Regions from separate parts of the Arthrobacter sp. W4I7 genome, predicted to be linked through region 2. Evidence: predicted binding sites of a transcription regulator. Region 2 holds the regulator's gene; the other holds the start of a gene.

Region 1 (8,892 bases), 1.4 Mb from region 2:
TTTCCTTGCTGACGGCAGTGTCAGCGGAATTCAGGCCTTGCAGCTCCGAACGATGGCCTTGGGCGCGGGCCGCGGAGGAAGTTTCGTTACTCATGTATCCACCAAAGTTGTTGTGGTTGCATTCAGCGCAACGCTGTTGCAATAGACTAAGCGTGATGGGGACCACAGTCAATGGTTACTGCTGATGAGGATCGGTCCGAATCTGACCATGCGGGTCAGCCCGAGGCGTGCGCCTTGGATTGCTCGGGAATTGCGGCTGGCGTTGCAGTAGAAGAACTCAGGTTGCATTCAGCAAACTCAACCGGTGCAGGAGGCTCCACTGGCCGGACGTAGCACTTGGCATTTCTATTGACACCCCGTGTGACGGCTGACATATTTCGAGTACGCGTCATGTGAGTTCCGTTGTGTAATACGCAATAGAGGGCGAACGAAGTATCCGCTGCCTGTGCTTGGATCTGCGGTATGAGAACGTAGAACACGGGTTGGCTGTGGACCGCTAAGGAGCGCCGCCCAAAGTCCCGGGACCGATGAAAGGAACACCAGCGAATGGTGCATAAAGTTCAAGCAGTCATTGCCAGGGAGAAGAATGCCCCGGTGTCGTTGGAGACCATCCTGGTGCCGGATCCCGGCCCCGGTGAGGCGCTGGTGGATATCCTGACCTGCGGCGTTTGCCACACCGATCTGCACTACAAGCAGGGCGGCATCGGCGATGACTTCCCGTACCTGCTTGGCCACGAGGCCACCGGAGTGGTCAGCGCCGTGGGCCCCGGCGTCACGGAAGTAGCCCCGGGTGACCGGGTGATCCTGAACTGGCGTGCCGTGTGCGGGCAGTGCCGGGCGTGCGCGAAGGGCCAGCCGCAATACTGTTTCAACACCGCCAACGCCACCCAGAAGATGACCCTGGAGGACGGCACTGAGCTCTCGCCTGCCCTGGGCATCGGCGCCTTCGCCGAAAAGACCCTGGTGGCCGCAGGACAGTGCACCAAGGTCGACCCCGAAGTGGACGCAGCCGCCGTCGGGCTGCTGGGTTGCGGCATAATGGCCGGCATCGGTGCCGCCATCAACACCGGTGAGGTCAAGCGTGGCGAGTCGGTGGCCGTGATCGGCTGCGGCGGTGTGGGCATCGCCGCGATCGCCGGTGCGAAGCTTGCCGGCGCGACGACGATCATCGCCGTGGACATCGACGAGAACAAGATCGAGATGGCAAAGTCGCTGGGCGCCACCCATGGCGTGAACTCCCGGCAGGAAGACGCTGTCGAGGCAATCCGCGCCCTCACCGGAGGCAACGGGGCGGATGTGGTGATTGACGCCGTCGGACGTCCCGAAACCTACAAGCAGGCCTTCTACGCCCGCGACCTCGCCGGCCGCGTGGTCCTGGTAGGCGTCCCGACGCCGGACATGACGCTGGAACTGCCCCTGCTGGACGTCTTCGGCCGCGGCGGGTCGCTGAAGTCCTCCTGGTACGGCGACTGCCTGCCGTCCCGCGACTTCCCCATGCTTGTCCAGCACTACAAGCAGGGCAACCTGGACCTGGACGCCTTTGTCTCGGAGCGCATCAGCATCGAGCAGGTGGAGGAAGCTTTCGAGAAGATGCACGAGGGCAAGGTCCTCCGCTCGGTTGTTGAACTGCACGCAGCGGGAGCTACCGCATGAGTGTCCGGATCGAAAACCTGGTCACCTCGGGGACGTTTTCGCTCGACGGCGGCACCTGGGACGTGGACAACAACGTCTGGATCGTGGGCAATGACGAGGAGTGCGTGATCATCGACTCCCCGCATGACGCCACCGCGATCATCCGGCAGGTCGGTAGCCGGAAGGTCCTCGCCATCCTGCTGACCCACGCGCACAACGACCACATCGGCGCCGCACGCGAGGTCTCGAACGCCGTCGGCGCACCGATCTACCTGAACCCGGAAGACCTTGTCCTCTGGGAGCAGGTCTACCCGGATGCAAAGCCGGACCATGAACTGCACGACGGCGACGTCTTTGAGGTGGCCGGGGCGACACTCAAGGCCATCCATACACCGGGCCACTCCCCCGGCTCCACGTGCTTCTACCTCGAGAGCGAAGGAACGGTGTTCACCGGGGACACGCTCTTCAACGGCGGGCCGGGTGCGACGGGGCGTTCCTACAGCGACTACCCCACCATCCTCACCTCTATCCGCGGACGGCTGCTCGCGCTCCCGGCCGAAACGGTGGTCCGCACCGGCCACGGCGACGACACCACCATCGCCGCAGAGCAGGAAACCCTGGCGAAGGTTCCGCAGTAGTCACGAATTCAAACAACAGTGCCGGCGGGGCGCGACAGGAAAGCCTGGCGCGCCTTCGCTGGCGTTGGATTCAAAAAGCAACACGTAGTTGCCGGTAAGGAAGTTGGAACGATGAAGTTCGGTAAGCAGCCCGCACCTGTCGCGGACATCAACGAGGACGAGCTCTCCGTCCACAAGCCCAAAACCGAGGCGGCCGGTGTTAAGGCTGTGATGGTGGCGCTGGAACGCGCGGTGGCGCAGGCCGGGGTGACCCGGACGGCCCAGTCGCTGCTGCGGCTGAACCAGCGGGGCGGGTTCGACTGCCCGGGCTGCGCCTGGCCGGAGTCGGACAAGAAGCGGAAGGCGGCCGAGTTCTGCGAGAACGGTGCCAAGGCTGTGGCGGAGGAGAACACCCTCCGCACCGTTGGCGCTGAGTTCTGGGCGCAGCACTCCATCGCCGAGCTCTCCACCAAGACCGAGTACTGGCTGGGCAACCAGGGCCGGCTCAGCGAACCGGTGGTGATCCGGGCGGGTGAAACCCACTATTCGCCGATCTCCTGGGCCGAGGCTTTCGAACTGATCGGCGAACATGTGCGGGCAACAACGGCTGACCGGTGCGTTTTCTACACTTCAGGCCGGACCGCGAACGAGACAGCGTTTATGTACCAGCTGTTCGCCCGGGCCCTGGGCACCAACAATTTGCCGGACTGCTCGAACATGTGCCACGAGTCCTCAGGTTCAGCACTGAACCCCACCATCGGCATCGGCAAGGGCACCGTCTCGCTGGATGACATCCACGACGCCGAACTGATCTTTGTGGTGGGGCAGAACCCCGGCACCAACCATCCCCGCATGCTGTCCGCCCTGAAGGAATGCAAGGACAAGGGCGGCAAGGTGGTGGCGGTGAATCCGCTGCCCGAGGCCGGGCTGTTCAACTTCAAAGACCCGCAGACCGTTTCGGGTGTCGTAGGCGGCGGCACCCCGCTGGCTGACGAATACCTGCAGATCAAGGTGGGCGGGGACCTGGCCCTGTTCCAGGCGCTGGGCCACCTGCTTCTGGAAGCCGAGGAACAGAACCCGGGGACCGTCGTCGACCGTTCCTTTGTGGAGGCGCAGACGGACGGGTTCGAGGCCTACCGCGCGGCGCGCGCCAGGCTGGACTGGGCCGAGACGGAAAAGGCTACCGGCCTCACCCGGGCCCAGATCGAGACTGTTGCCGGGATGCTGATCAAGTCAAAGGCGTCCATCTTCTGTTGGGCCTTGGGCGTGACGCAGCAGCCGCACTCGGTGGACACCATCAAGGAAATGGTCAACGTCCTGCTGCTGCAGGGCAACTTCGGCAAGCCCGGCGCCGGCGCGTGCCCGGTCCGCGGGCACTCGAACGTCCAGGGCGACCGGACCATGGGCATCTGGGAGAAACCCAAGGAATGGCTGCTCGAAGCGCTGGACAGGGAGTTTGGGATCCAGTCCCCGCGGCACCACGGCCACGACGCCGTCGAAGCCATGGAAGCGTTCGAACGCGACGAAGTGGACGTTTTTGTGTCCATGGGCGGCAACTTCTCCCTCGCGTGCTCGGACACCGAAACCCTGGAAGCCGGGATGCAGCGGATCGGCCTGACCGTGCACATCTCCACCAAGCCCAACCGCTCCCACATCGTCCACGGCCGCACCTCGCTGATCCTGCCCACCCTGGGCCGGACGGACAAAGACGACAAGCACCCCAAGGGCGCCCAGTTCCTGTCCGTAGAGGACTCCATGTCCGTGGTGCACTCCACGCAGGGCAGGCTCACGCCGGTCTCCGAGCACCTGCTCGCGGAGCCCGTGATCGTGGCGCGGATGGCTGAGGCGACGTTCGGACCGGACCACTCAGTGGACTGGAAGGGCATGGCCGAGGACTACGACGTGATCCGCGACCACATCGCCCGTGTCCTGCCCGGCTTCGAAGACTTCAACACCCGCGTCCGTACCAAAAACGGGTTCGTGCTGCCCAACCCGCCGCGCGACACCCGGTCATTCAAAACGGATATTGGCCGCGGCCGCTTCACAGTCAGCCCCCTTGAGTATCTGACGCCGCCGGACGGGCACCTGGTGCTCCAGACCATCCGCAGCCACGACCAGTACAACACCACCTACTACGGCCTGGACGACCGGTACCGGGGCATCTCCGGCGGCCGCCGGGTGATCCTCATCCACCCTGAAGACCTGGCCGAGCTCGGATTCGAAGACCGCGATCTCGTGGACGTGGTCAGTACCTTCCGTGGGCACGACCGGAGAGCGGACAAGTTCCGCCTGGTGGCCTACCCCACCGCGAAGGGCTGCGCCGCCGCATACTTCCCCGAAGCCAACGCCCTGGTCCACAAGGAAAACGTGGCGCGGGAGTCCAACACCCCGGGCTTCAAGGCCATGTTCGTCAGGTTCACGCCACACGTGGCGGAAACCGCTGATGCGGTGGCTGCGGAGGAGCTGGAGCCGGCCGCGGCTGGATAGTAGAGCAGCACCCGGTGGTTGAGCCTGTCGAAACCCCGTGAGTCAGGCGGGTGGGGCGTGCAGGAACCGCTCCAGGCTTTCTTCGCCTGGGGAGATCCCGATGTAGACAAAGTCCGGCGGATCACCGATCGCTGACTGTCGTCGCCCTGGCCAGTGTGGTGGTTCCCAGTCTTGGTGTTCGCTTTTGTAGTGCCTGCCGGTGGGTGAGGTCCAGCCGGGTGGTGCGGTTTTGGTGGCCGGGGTGGGTTTCCAGCCGCTGGTATGCCGTAGCCGGTGATGTCTGGGGCAGGGCTGTCCCAGATTCGATATCCCGGTGGTGCCACCTTGATGCCAGGCGAGGATGTGGTCGGCTTCGTTGTCGAGCGAATTGTTGCTGCATCCCGGAAAGGGGCATTTGCCATCCCGCAACCTAAGCCAGTTCCGCATGGCTTGACTGATCCGGTACTTTGTCCGGCCGATCTCCAGTGGCGCCCCGTCCCTCGGATCAACGAGCACCCGGTAGAACGAGGAGGCGCCGCCTTCTACGAGTTTGCGCGCCATCGACGGCGGGATCGGACCATACCCGTCCAGCATTGCTGGCTCGTCCGTTAATCCCAGGAGGGAGAATACCGGCACGGTGACCAGCACCTGCGCCCGGATCCCCGATAATGGGCCAGCCGCCGCATCGGGGCCGGTTTCCGCATCGATGCCGTTGCCGGGCAGAGTTAGGGTTCCGTCGCTGCCACCTGCACCGGCACACCCGGAGTGGTTGCCGGTGCCAAGAATCGCCTCGGCGAAGTTGTCGGCCTTCAAGTGAGTGAGGGTACGGGGCTCGTCCGGTCCCTGCATCCCCCGGGCGATGGCCGTGAGCCGGTTCCAGCCCGCCAAGGCATGGTGGGCAGGCAGGTAGGCCGAGAGCCAGGCCATGCCGTCCTGGTCCGGCCGGTACTCGACCCGCCGGTCGGCGATGCCCTTGGCATGGCGCTTTTCGATGGACTCGGCATGGTGCCGTTCCCGCCAGTTCCTGGCCTTGGCTTTGAACCGGTACGCCGGCATCTCCCCGATCGGCGCAGCCGCGGGCGGCCTGTTCACATCCGGATCCAGGAAATACGCTTCCAGGGCCGCCGCGCCGGCGGGGTCAAGGGTGGCCGTTTCATCAACCATGGCCAGGGCGTGCTGCCAGGTAATCGTCCCGGACTGCAACGCCGAAAGGGTGGGCGGCAACTCCTTGCACAGGGCGTGCGATGCGGCCAGGAACGCACCCGCTGCCCGAGAACCGAGGGCCAGGAGGGCGCCGATCTCCGCGGCGACGGCCATTTCCTGCGCCTGCACCGGGACATCCGGCCCCGCAACAGCTTGGGCAGTGTCCGCATACGTCACCGCAGCCCGGGCCTTCAGGCCCGCGAACCCCGCCTCCACCACCCGCGCCCCGGCAAGAATGTCCAGGGACCCATCAGCCAGTCCGGCCAGCGGATCAGCATCCGAGAACGGCTCCGAACCACACTCATCCACCTCGGCATTGAGCACAGCAAGAGCGGCCTTGATGTCCTCAAACGCCTTAGCCACCGCCGCTTTCCCCATGAACCCATCATGACAAGGGGGTACGACATTCCGGGGGCACATGTGAAAACCGAGGTCCCCTGTTCGGGGACCCCGGTTTTCGACAAGAGGTTTCGCTCCCCAGCCTCAACCACCGGGTTTCGACAAGCTCAACCACCGGTTCGGGACGGGCTCAACCACCGGGGTTTCGACAGGCTCAACCACCGGGGTTTCGAGAAGCTCGACCACCGGTTCGGGGCGGGCTCAGCCACCGGGTTAGGTTAGCCGCGGAGGCGCTCCATGCCCGGGTCGAAGAGGGGTTCAGGCGTGACGGTGGCGGCGATGCGCTTCCCGAAGTACTCCACCTCAACCGAGTCGCCCTCGGTCACCGAAGCCGGCAGCCAGGCGTAGGCGATCGGCTTGCGCACCGAGTAGCCGTAGGCAGCGCTCGTAACGTACCCGGCGGCTGAGCCGTTCACGTACACCGGTTCCTTGCCCAGCACGAGGGACGTGCCGTCGTCGACCGTCAGGCACCGCAGCGCACGCGTGGCCGGCTGCTCCTTGCGGGCCGCCAGGGCCTCAGCACCCACGAAGCCCGTCTTGTCCTTGGCCACGGAGAAGCCCAGGCCGGACTCGTACGGGTGGTGCTCCGACGTCATGTCTGTGCCCCACAGCCGGTAGCCCTTCTCAAGGCGCATGCTGTTGAACGCGCCACGGCCGGCGGCGATGATGCCGTGCTCCCGGCCGGCCTCGAACAATAGGTCCCACAGCTTCAGGCCGTACTCGGCGGTGGTGTAGAGCTCCCAGCCGAGCTCGCCCACGTAGGAGAGCCGCATGGCCGTGACCGGGATGCCGCCCACGGAGATTTCCTTGGTCCGGAAGTACTTCAGGCCGTCGTTGGTCAGGTCGTCGGAGCTGACCTTGCCGATCACCTCGCGGGCCAGCGGCCCCCACAGCCCGATGCAGCAAGTGCTGCCGGTGATGTCCGAAACATGCACCCACTGAGAGGGATCGGCGGCGGACTGCTTCCGCGCCTCCACCCGCAGGTAATCGAAGTCCACGTTGCTGTTGACGCCCAGCTGGAAGTCTTCCTCCGCCAGCCGTGCGACAGTCACATCACTGCGAATGCCGCCGTCGTGCTCCAGCAGCAGGCAGTACGTCACGGCACCCGGCTTCTTGGCAATGTTGCCCGTGCTGAGCCGGTGCAGTAGCGCCTGCGCGCCCGGGCCCACCACGGAGAGCCTCTTCAGTGGCGTCATGTCGAAAAGTCCGACGGCGGTACGCGTCTTCCACGCCTCGGCCGCCGAGATGGGGGACGAGAACATGGCTGACCACTCGTCACGCTCCGGCGTTTGCCATTCCTCCGGCAGCTGCTCGAGCAGGCCGCGGTTGGCCTCGAACCAGTGCGGCCGCTCCCAGCCGGCTGACTCCAGGAAGAACGCCCCCAGCTCCTTCTGCCGGACGTTGAACGGGCTGACGCGCAGGTCCCGCGGGGATTCCCTGGGCTGCAGCGGGTGCATGACGTCGTAAATTTCCACGAAGTTCTGCTGGGACGTCTCGCTGACGTACGCGTCGGACGTCTGTACCTTCTCGAAGCGGGTCAGCTCGCAGCCGTGCAGGTCCGTGCGGGACCGGCCTTCCACCAGCAGCTCCGCCATTGCCTTGGCCACGCCGGCTGAGTGCGTGACCCAGACGGCTTCGGCCACGAACAGGCCTTCGAGGTCGGGCGCCTCGCCCATGAGCGGGCCGCCGTCGGGGGTGAAGGAGAAAATGCCGTTGAACCCGTCCTCGATCGCGGAGTTGCGCAGCGCCGGCAGCAGGTCCTGGCTGTCCTCCCAAGCGGGCAGGAAGTCTTCCAGGGTGAAATCCAGGCGGGAGGGCATGCGGTGGTCCGACATTTCCTCTGCGGAAACCTTTGGCAGGGCGGACATATCCACCGGCATGGGACGGTGGGCGTAGCTTCCGATACCGATGCGGTCTCCCCATTCGCGGTAGTACAGGTCCTTGTCCTGGTAGCGCAGGATGGGCTTGCTCGCACCCTTGGGAAGCTCGTTGACGCCCTCAAGTTCGGGCAGCGGGGTGCTGACGGCGTACTGGTGGCCCAGCGGCAGCAGCGGGACTTCCAGGCCCACCATCTTGCCGAGTTCACGGCCCCAGAAACCTGCGCATGACACCACGATGTCCGCCGGGATCAGCCCGTTATCGGTTTCGACACCGGTCACCTTGCCGTCCTCCTGGGCGATGCCGGTCACCGTAGTAGAGCCGAGGAAGGTTACGCCACGCTCGCTGGAGCGCTCGATCAGCAGCTGCACGGCGCGGGCGGCCAGGGCCAGGCCGTCGGTGGGGATGAGCAGGCCGCCCAGGACTTCGCGGCCGCCGGTGAGCTTGCCGGTGTTCAGGAGGGGGTAGATCTTTTCGCATTCGTCGGCATCGACGATCCGGCTTTCGACGCCCCAGGAGGTCATCACGCCCATCTTGCGCGTGAGGTCGGCCAGGCGCTCGGGGGTGGTTGCCAGTTCCAGGCCGCCCACCTGGTTGAAGCAGGACTGGCCGTCCTTGCTCAGTGCCAGCAGCTTGTTAATCGTGTAGGTGGCGAATTCGGTCATGGTCCGTGACGGGTTGTTCTGGAACACCAGGC
Region 2 (8,892 bases):
GCGCTGGAGCTGAAGGACATCGTGATGTCCACCGGCGCCGATACCGTGGTGGTGGACGCCGAGCTGGCTCCGTCCCAGCGCCGTGGCCTTGAGGACATCGTCAAGGTCAAGGTGATCGACCGGACCGGACTGATCCTCGACATTTTCGCGCAGCACGCCAAGAGCCGGGAAGGCAAGGCCCAGGTGGAGCTGGCGCAGCTCGAATACCTGCTGCCGCGCCTCCGCGGCTGGGGCGAGTCGATGTCCCGCCAGGCCGGTGGCCAGGTGGGCGGCGCTGCGGCCGGTATGGGTTCACGTGGTCCCGGTGAAACCAAGATCGAACTGGACCGCCGGAGGATCCGCACGCGCATGGCCAAGCTGCGGCGGGAGATCGCCGCGATGAAGCCTGCCCGCGAAACCAAACGCGCCAACCGCCGTCGTAATGAGGTGCCCTCGGTGGCCATCGCCGGGTACACCAACGCCGGCAAGTCCTCCTTGCTGAACCGTTTGACGGACGCCGGCGTGCTGGTGGAGAACGCACTGTTCGCCACGCTGGATCCCACCGTCCGCAAGGCAGAAACTGCTGACGGCCTCGGCTACACGCTGGCGGATACCGTCGGCTTTGTCCGGTCGCTGCCCACACAGCTGGTGGAGGCCTTCCGCTCCACGCTCGAAGAGGTGGCGGACTCCGATCTGATCCTCCACGTGGTGGACGTTTCACACCCGGACCCCGAAGGCCAAATCGCTGCTGTCCGCAAGGTCTTCAGCGAAGTGGACGCCCGCAAGGTTCCGGAGATCATCGTCCTGAACAAGGCTGACGCCGCCGATCCTTTTGTGGTGGAACGGCTGAAGCAGCGGGAACCGCGGCACGTCGTGGTCTCGGCGCGCACCGGGGAAGGCATCCCCGAACTGCTGCAGGCCATCAGCGAGGCCATCCCGCGTCCGTCCGTCAAGCTTGAGCTGCTCATTCCCTACGACCGTGGGGACCTGGTCAGCAAGCTGCACGAATCGGATGCCGAGATCATCAGCGTTGACCATGATGAAGCCGGTACCCGGGCAGTTGTCAAAGTCCGGGAAGGCCTCGCGGCTGAACTGGAATCATTCGTCACCCATGACTGACCTCGTGGCTGACGAAGCCACAGGGACGGCCGGCGAGCAGTTCGTCATTGAACTGCTCGACCGGGCCGTTGCGGGCATGGGCGGGCAAAGCCGGGACGGCCAGCACGAGATGGCCAGGCAGGTGGCGCGGGCCATCGAAACCGGGGACCACCTGCTCGTCCAGGCCGGCACGGGTACCGGAAAGTCGTTGGCGTATCTCATACCCCTGATAGCCCATGCCCTGGAGAGCAACAAGCCGGCCCTGGTGTCCACCGCGACCCTCGCCCTGCAGACCCAGATTGTGGGGAGGGACCTTCCCCGGCTCCTGAAAAACATCACTCCCGCCCTGGACCGGCCCGTCAAAGTGGCGCTGGTCAAGGGCCGGTCCAACTATGTGTGCCTGCATAAACTCGAAGGTGGTTTTCCCTCCGAGGAACCCGCCGAGGGCCAGCTGTTTTCCCTGGGGGAAGACACCAGCGTGCCGCACTTTGCCGCGGCCGTAGGCGGTCCTGCCTCCCAGCTCGGCAAGGAAGTGGTCCGCCTCCGGGAATGGGCGGAGAAGACCACCACCGGGGACCGGGACGAGCTCCTGCCCGGCGTCACGGACCGCGCCTGGCGGCAGGTCTCCGTCACGTCAATGGAATGCCTGGGGGCGCAAAAGTGCCCCATGGCGGCAGAATGTTTCAGCGAGCTGGCCCGCCAGAACGCCGCCGCAGCCGATGTTGTGGTCACCAACCATGCCATGCTCGCCGTCAGTGCTTTCGAAGGTTTGGCCGTGCTGCCCGAGTATGACGTGGTGGTGGTTGATGAGGCCCACGAGCTCCAGGACCGGGTGACCGGTGCTGTTTCCGGGCAGCTCTCGGTGGCCATGGTCCATGCCGCTGCCGCAGGTGCCCGCAAGCACACAGCCATCACCGTGGATGCGCTCAACGCCGCTGCCGCCAACCTTGAGCTGGCCCTGGCGGGAGTCCCCAACGGACTGCTGCCCAACGGCCTGAACGATGAGCAGCTCGACTGCGTGGACCAGCTTCGCGAGGCCTGCCGGGCGGCCCTGTCCGATTCCAAGGGGGACAGCAGTACAACTGCCGACGGCGGGCGGCAGCTCGCCCGTTCCCGGCTGATGGTCATCCTGGAACTGTGCGAACGGCTCCTCGCGGCCCGCGAAAACAGGGAAGTGGTGTGGTTCTCCCGCACCAGCTCCTTTGACCCGCAGCAGGGATACTCCCAGCCGGACGAGACCGCGCCCGCGCTAATCAACGTTGCCCCGCTGTCCGTGGCAGGGCGGCTGCGGGAGGGCCTGTTCGCCGGGCATACGGTGGTGCTGACCTCGGCAACCCTTGCCATCGGTTCCGCGTTCGAGCCCGCCGCCGGAGGCCTGGGCCTCGTCGGCGAGGGCGCACCCAGCTGGACCGGCGTCGATGTGGGATCACCCTTCGACTACCCCAAGCAGGGCATCCTCTACGTGGCCGGCCACCTCCCCAAGCCCGGCCGTGGGGCGTCCCCGGAATCCCTGGCCGAACTGGAAGCCCTGATCCGGGCATCCAGCGGCGGTGCGCTGTGCCTGTTTTCGTCCCGCCGGGCGGCGGAGGAAGCGGCCGATGCGCTGCGGCCAAAGCTGGGAATGACCATCCTCTGCCAGGGCGATTCCACCATGACGGCCCTGGTGAAGCAGTTTGCGGACGAACCCGATACCTGCCTGTTCGGTACCATGTCCCTATGGCAGGGGGTGGATGTTCCCGGCGGGTCCTGCCGGCTGGTGGTCATTGACCGGATTCCGTTCCCGCGGCCGGACGATCCACTGATGACGGCCCGCTCCCGCGCCGTGGCGCAGGCCGGCGGTAACGGCTTTATGTCCGTTTCAGCCACCCATGCTGCCATCCGCCTGGCCCAGGGAGCCGGACGGCTGATCCGCTCGACGGGCGACAAGGGCGTGGTGGCCGTACTGGACTCCCGGCTCGCCACCGAACGCTATTCAGGCTTCCTTCGCGGCGCGCTGCCGCCCTTCTGGCCCACGACGGACCGGAAGACGGCCATCGCGGCGCTCGAGCGGCTGGCGCAGGAAAACGCCTGACGCTGCCGGGAGCGCCTTCGCGCTGCCGGCGGCCTTCGGGTTCCCGCGCAACACTTTCGCGCTGCCGGAACGCCTGACGCTTTCTAGAGCGAGCGGAGCACCGACACAACCTTGCCCATGATGGTGGCATGGTCGCCCAGGATGGGTTCGTACTGGGTGTTCTGCGGCAGCAGCCAGGTGTGGCCGTCCCGCTGACGGAAGGTCTTGACGGTGGCTTCGTCGTCCAGCAGCGCCGCGACGATATCCCCGTTGGCGGCGTCCGCCTGGCGGCGTACCACCACCCAGTCGCCGTCGCAGATCGCTGCGTCCACCATGGAATCGCCGGCCACCCTGAGCATAAACAGTTCCCCCTGGCCCACGAGCTGGCGGGGCAGCGGCAGGACATCCTCCACCACCTGGTCGGCCAGGATGGGACCACCGGCGGCGATGCGCCCCACGAGGGGAACCATCGCAGTGTCCATGGCGGTGGGAAGTTGGGTCACCGTGCTGCCGCTGCCCGGCAGCAGGACAGAAGGCTCCGTTGCCGGTTTGGGTGAACCACCGTCCAACGTCAGAGGCATCAGCACCTCCATGGCGCGGGGCCGTTTCGGGTCGCGGCGAAGGTAGCCGAGCTTTTCCAGCTGCGACAGCTGGTGCGTAACGCTGGACAGGCTCGCCAGGCCCACGGTGTCACCGATTTCCCGCATGGACGGCGGGTAGCCGTTGTCATTGACCGAGCGCTGGATAGTTTCAAGGATTTTCTTCTGCCGCGGCGTCAGGCCCTTGGCGGTCTTCTTCGGTTGGGAGGTTGCCCTGCCCCCGGCGGCTGCTGCTGCCATATTCGCCAATGCCTTTCAGTTTGCCCTTGCCGTTTGGCCCGGACCTGGAGTTGCCGCCGTAATTGTCAGACCCTGCTGATCAACTTCAGAGGTGGTGGTTCTTGTCTTCCAAGCTAGGCCAGCCACATTGCATTTTCAAACATTTGTTCTAGCGAGTCTCGACATTATTCGTTGATAAGTGCTAAAACAGAGAAAGCAAAGTTCGAACATTTGTTCTACTCGGCTTCAAGCCATTCGAAAACCCGGACCACGTCCGGGGGACATCGACGGCCACCGGGCGAACATCGGGCAGCACGGTCAGGTCCAGGAGGGCTCAGTTCATGTCAGCTACATCTGCTTCACAGGGTTCACGTCCGCAGCTTCTTTCAGTGCATCAACTCATGGCGCAGCCGGCGCGCCGGCAGCCGGCGCGCCCGGCCCCCTTGCCGCCGCTGCGCCTGACCCGGCGCGGAAAGATCGTCCTGATCGGCATCCCCCTGGTCCTGCTGGCGGCGTTGCTGCTCTCCCTCGCCGGCTTCTTCAACTCGCCGGCAAAGGCCTCAGACTCCGCGGCGGACCTTTCCCTTACCCCCACGGTTACTGTCACCGTACAACCGGGCCAGTCACTGTGGGCCATAGCCGGTACCGTCGCCCCGGAGCGTGATGCCCGTGACGTTGTGGCAGACATCGTCCAGCTCAACAACCTGACTGCCGGCGTGGTCCATCCCGGGCAACAGCTCTACGTACCCACGCCCTAGCGCCAGGCACTGTCGGCGCGGAGCTGCACGCTGATCGCGAACACCGTACCGTCACATTTTCCGGTCTCCCGCACGGGCACTAAACTGTTCAGGTGAATGACCAGCTAGAGCGCCTGAACCGGCTTCCCCTCCGCAACAACCTTCGTGGGCTTACCCCGTACGGCGCGCCCCAGCTGGATGTCCCCATCCTCCTCAACGTCAACGAAAACACCCATGGTGTGCCCGCGGACGTCCGCGCCGCCATCAGTGCGGCAGTGACGGAGGCCGCCGCAGGGCTCAACCGGTATCCTGACCGCGAATTTACCGAGCTGCGCACGGCCCTCGCGGAGTACCTGGGGCACGGGCTCGATGCATCGAATGTGTGGGCGGCCAACGGCTCCAACGAGGTACTCCAGCAGATCCTCCAGGCTTTCGGCGGCCCCGGCCGCACCGCGTTGGGCTTTCCCCCCACGTACTCCATGTACCCGCTGCTGGCCAGCGGCACGGACACCGAATACATTGTTGGCGAACGGGCTGACGGTTACGGCCTCAGTGCTGAATCTGCCGCCCTGCAGGTCAAGGAACTCCAGCCCAATATCGTTTTCCTCTGCTCCCCGAACAACCCCACGGGTACCGGCCTTGGACTTGACGTGGTGGAGGCCGTATACGAGGCCGGCGAAGCCAGCCAGACGATCGTCATCGTGGATGAGGCGTACCACGAGTTCGCCCATGACGGCACGCCCAGCGCCCTTTCCCTCCTGCCGGGCCGGGAACGGCTGATTGTCTCGCGCACCATGAGCAAGGCATTTGCCCTGGCCGGGGCGCGCCTCGGCTACATGGCCGCAGCGCCAGAGGTCACCGATGCGCTGCGGCTGGTACGGCTCCCGTACCACCTGTCCGCCATCACCCAGGCCACCGCCCTGGCTGCCCTTCAGCACCGCGAGGCGCTGATGGCGGACGTTGAAGACATCAAGAAACAGCGCGACCGGATTGTTGCGGAGCTGACCAGGATGGGCCTGAAGCCCGCCGCCTCGGACTCCAACTACGTATTCTTCGGCGGGCTGGAGAACCCGCACCAGGTCTGGCAGGAACTGCTCGACGCGGGCGTGCTGATCCGCGACGTCGGAATTCCTGGCCACCTTCGCGTCACCGCAGGCACTGAGACGGAAACCACAGCCTTCCTCACGTCCCTGGAAAGCATCCTTGCCGGCCAGGCCAGGCTTCCGGCCTAGACTGGAAGTACCGGCGCTGGACGCCCTGAACCACTCCTTCTTCCCAAAGGACACTTGACCATGAGTTCCACCGGATCCAATGCGGCCAGGACCGCGCGCATGGAGCGTACCACCAGCGAGTCCTCCGTGCTCGTGGAGATCAACCTCGACGGTACCGGCATCTCGGACATCGACACGTCGGTGCCCTTCTACGACCACATGCTCACCGCGCTCTGCAAGCACTCACTCATTGACCTGACGGTGAAGGCGACCGGAGACACCCACATCGACGTCCACCACACGGTGGAGGATGTTGCCATCACGTTCGGCGAGGTGCTGCGCACGGCCCTGGGGAACAAGGCCGGAATCCGCCGCTTCGGTGAAGCCACCGTGCCACTGGACGAGGCACTGGCGCACGCCGTGGTCGACGTCTCCGGCCGCCCGTACCTGGTGCACGGCGGGGAACCTGCAGGCCAGGAGTACCACCTGATCGGCGGCCACTTCACCGGCTCGCTGACCCGCCACGTCTTTGAAGCGATCACCCTGCACGCGGGGATCTGCCTGCACATGAACGTCATCGCGGGAAGGGATCCGCACCACATCGTCGAAGCCCAGTTCAAGGCGTTCGCCCGTGCCCTGCGCGCAGCGGTTGAGTCCGATCCCCGCGTCGAGGGCATTCCCTCCACCAAGGGTGCGCTGTGAGCGGGCAGGTCCTCCGGGACGGCGCCATCATCGATCCTTCTGCTTCACAGAAGCTGCCGTCCCCCGAGGGGAAACCCACTGTCACGGTCCTCGACTACGGCTCCGGGAACGTCCGCTCGGCAGTCCGTGCGCTGGAGCGCGCAGGCGCCGAGGTGATCCTCAGCTCCAAGCCCGAGGATGTCCTGAACGCCGACGGCCTGGTGGTTCCCGGCGTCGGCGCTTTTGAAACAGTTATGCGCGAACTCAAAGCAGTGGACGGCATCCGCCTCATCGGCCGGCGCGTCGCCGGCGGCCGCCCCGTCCTGGCCATCTGCGTAGGCCTTCAGGTGCTGTTCGAAGCAGGCGTGGAGCACGGTACCGAGGCTGAAGGCATCGGCGAATGGCCCGGCAAGGTGGAGCTCCTGCCCGCGGAGGTTGTTCCGCACATGGGCTGGAACACCGTCAAGGTACCGGAAGGCTCAAAGCTTTTTGCCGGCGTCGAAAACGAACGGTTCTACTTCGTGCACTCCTATGGTGTGCAGGAATGGAACTTCGACGTCATCCAGCCACGGATGGCCGCGCCCCTGGTCACCTGGTCCGAGCACGGCGCTCCATTCATCGCTGCCGTGGAAAACGGCCCGCTCTGCGCAACCCAGTTCCACCCGGAAAAGTCCGGCGACGCCGGTGCGCAGCTCCTGCGCAACTGGGTGGAAGCCCTCCGCCGGCCCGCCCCGGCCGGCGGCGGCGCCTAAATGTGGTCTGTCCTCCTGATGGGCCTCGCCGGCCTGCTCATCGGCGGCGCTATTTCCTTCCGTCAGCAGCGCAAACCGCTCTGGACCCAGGTTTCCTTCTACCTCCTGGCGGGCATGGCACTGCTGGCCGCCTACCTGCTGACGCTGCCGGCCAACTAGCCGCACCCTACCCATATCCGTTCCCCCCAACTTTCGAGGATATTGATGAACACCGCTACCGACCTGCCGGTTCTTGAACTGCTGCCCGCCGTCGACGTCGTCAACGGCCAGGCCGTCCGGCTGGTCCAGGGCGAGGCAGGCAGTGAAACAAGCTACGGAACCCCGCTGGAAGCGGCCCTGAACTGGCAGCAGCAGGGTGCGGAATGGGTCCACCTGGTTGACCTGGACGCCGCCTTCGGCCGCGGTTCGAATGCCGAGCTGCTGCGGGAGGTAGTGGGCCGGCTGGACATCAAGGTTGAACTCTCCGGCGGCCTTCGCGGCGACGAAACCCTCGAAGCAGCGCTGGACTTGGGCGTGGCCCGGGTGAACCTGGGGACGGCAGCGCTGGAAAACCCGGAATGGACCCGCCGGGCCATTGAACGCTTCGGTGACAAAATCGCCGTCGGCCTTGATGTCCGCGGAACCACCCTGGCAGGCCGCGGCTGGACCAAGGAAGGCGGGGACCTCTGGGACGTCCTGGGCAGGCTCGAGGAGGCCGGGTGCTCGCGCTACGTGGTCACCGACGTGACCAAGGACGGGACCCTGCAGGGGCCCAACGTGGAACTGCTCCGCCAAATGGTCGACAAAACCGGCAAGCCCGTGGTGGCCTCGGGTGGCATTTCGAGCCTCGATGACCTCAAGGTGCTCCGCTCCCTGGTGCCGCTGGGAGTTGAAGGTGCCATCGTGGGCAAGGCCCTGTACGCCGGTGCCTTTACGCTGCCCGAGGCCCTCGACGTCGCCGGCCGCCGCTAGGCGGCCAGCCAACCAAGGCAGCACCATGGCCAGCACCGAACCCGGATCCGGCACCCCCCAACGCCACCTCCCCGGCCACATCGCAGCAGCACTGGCCGGCGCGGGTGGTGCCACGGACTCCGCCGGCCAGCCCTGGGCGGGCCGCAGCCTGGCGGGGGAGCACGCCAAGATCCACAATTTCGACAACGACGACGGACTGGCCGACGCCCGCTACGTCACCGCCGTCGCGGCCCTGCAGGCAGGGCACGGGGACGAAGCAGCCGTGGTTGCCGCCCTCGCCACTGCCCGTGTCTTTATCCCGATCGTTGCCCAGCTCGCCGAAGAAGCTGAAGGCCGGGACGGCCTGCACGCCGACAAGCAGGCGGACATGGCCCTGGTGACCCTCAAAGCCGCTGACGGCAGGACCGCCATGCCGGCGTTCACCTCCGCGGAGGCCCTCAGCTCCTGGCATCCAGAGGCGCGGCCGGTAGCGGTCTACGCCGCCCGCGCAGCCCTTTCCGCCGTATCCGAGGGAGCCGAACTGCTGGTCCTTGACCCGGGCTCGGCAGTGACGTTTGTGGTCCGGCGGCCCGCCATGTGGGCACTGGCCCAGCAGCACGAGTGGATTCCGTCGTA

Evidence for each region. The regulator LexA, encoded in region 2, represses DNA repair genes until DNA is damaged. The targets are predictions, from matches to a motif close to TCGAACANNTGTTCGA.
Region 1: the regulator LexA is predicted to act here: its motif matches at 6,496-6,511, upstream of QF047_RS19495 (HNH endonuclease signature motif containing protein).

Annotation. Positions count from the first base shown of each region.
Region 1 covers NZ_JAUSXU010000001.1:4,279,532-4,288,423, forward strand. Annotated here, with positions in the region: gene QF047_RS19475 (MFS transporter) at 1-94, opposite strand, end outside; gene QF047_RS19480 (S-(hydroxymethyl)mycothiol dehydrogenase) at 547-1,653, shown strand; gene QF047_RS19485 (MBL fold metallo-hydrolase) at 1,650-2,270, shown strand; gene QF047_RS19490 (FdhF/YdeP family oxidoreductase) at 2,382-4,736, shown strand; gene QF047_RS19495 (HNH endonuclease signature motif containing protein) at 4,779-6,296, opposite strand; gene QF047_RS19500 (FAD-dependent oxidoreductase) at 6,536-8,892, opposite strand, start outside.
Region 2 covers NZ_JAUSXU010000001.1:2,881,245-2,890,136, reverse strand. Annotated here, with positions in the region: gene hflX (GTPase HflX) at 1-1,098, shown strand, start outside; gene QF047_RS13185 (ATP-dependent DNA helicase) at 1,091-3,148, shown strand; gene lexA (transcriptional repressor LexA) at 3,232-3,966, opposite strand; gene QF047_RS13175 (LysM peptidoglycan-binding domain-containing protein) at 4,347-4,703, shown strand; gene QF047_RS13170 (histidinol-phosphate transaminase) at 4,796-5,914, shown strand; gene hisB (imidazoleglycerol-phosphate dehydratase HisB) at 5,975-6,595, shown strand; gene hisH (imidazole glycerol phosphate synthase subunit HisH) at 6,592-7,326, shown strand; gene QF047_RS13155 (hypothetical protein) at 7,327-7,485, shown strand; gene priA (bifunctional 1-(5-phosphoribosyl)-5-((5-phosphoribosylamino)methylideneamino)imidazole-4-carboxamide isomerase/phosphoribosylanthranilate isomerase PriA) at 7,531-8,277, shown strand; gene QF047_RS13145 (SseB family protein) at 8,303-8,892, shown strand, end outside.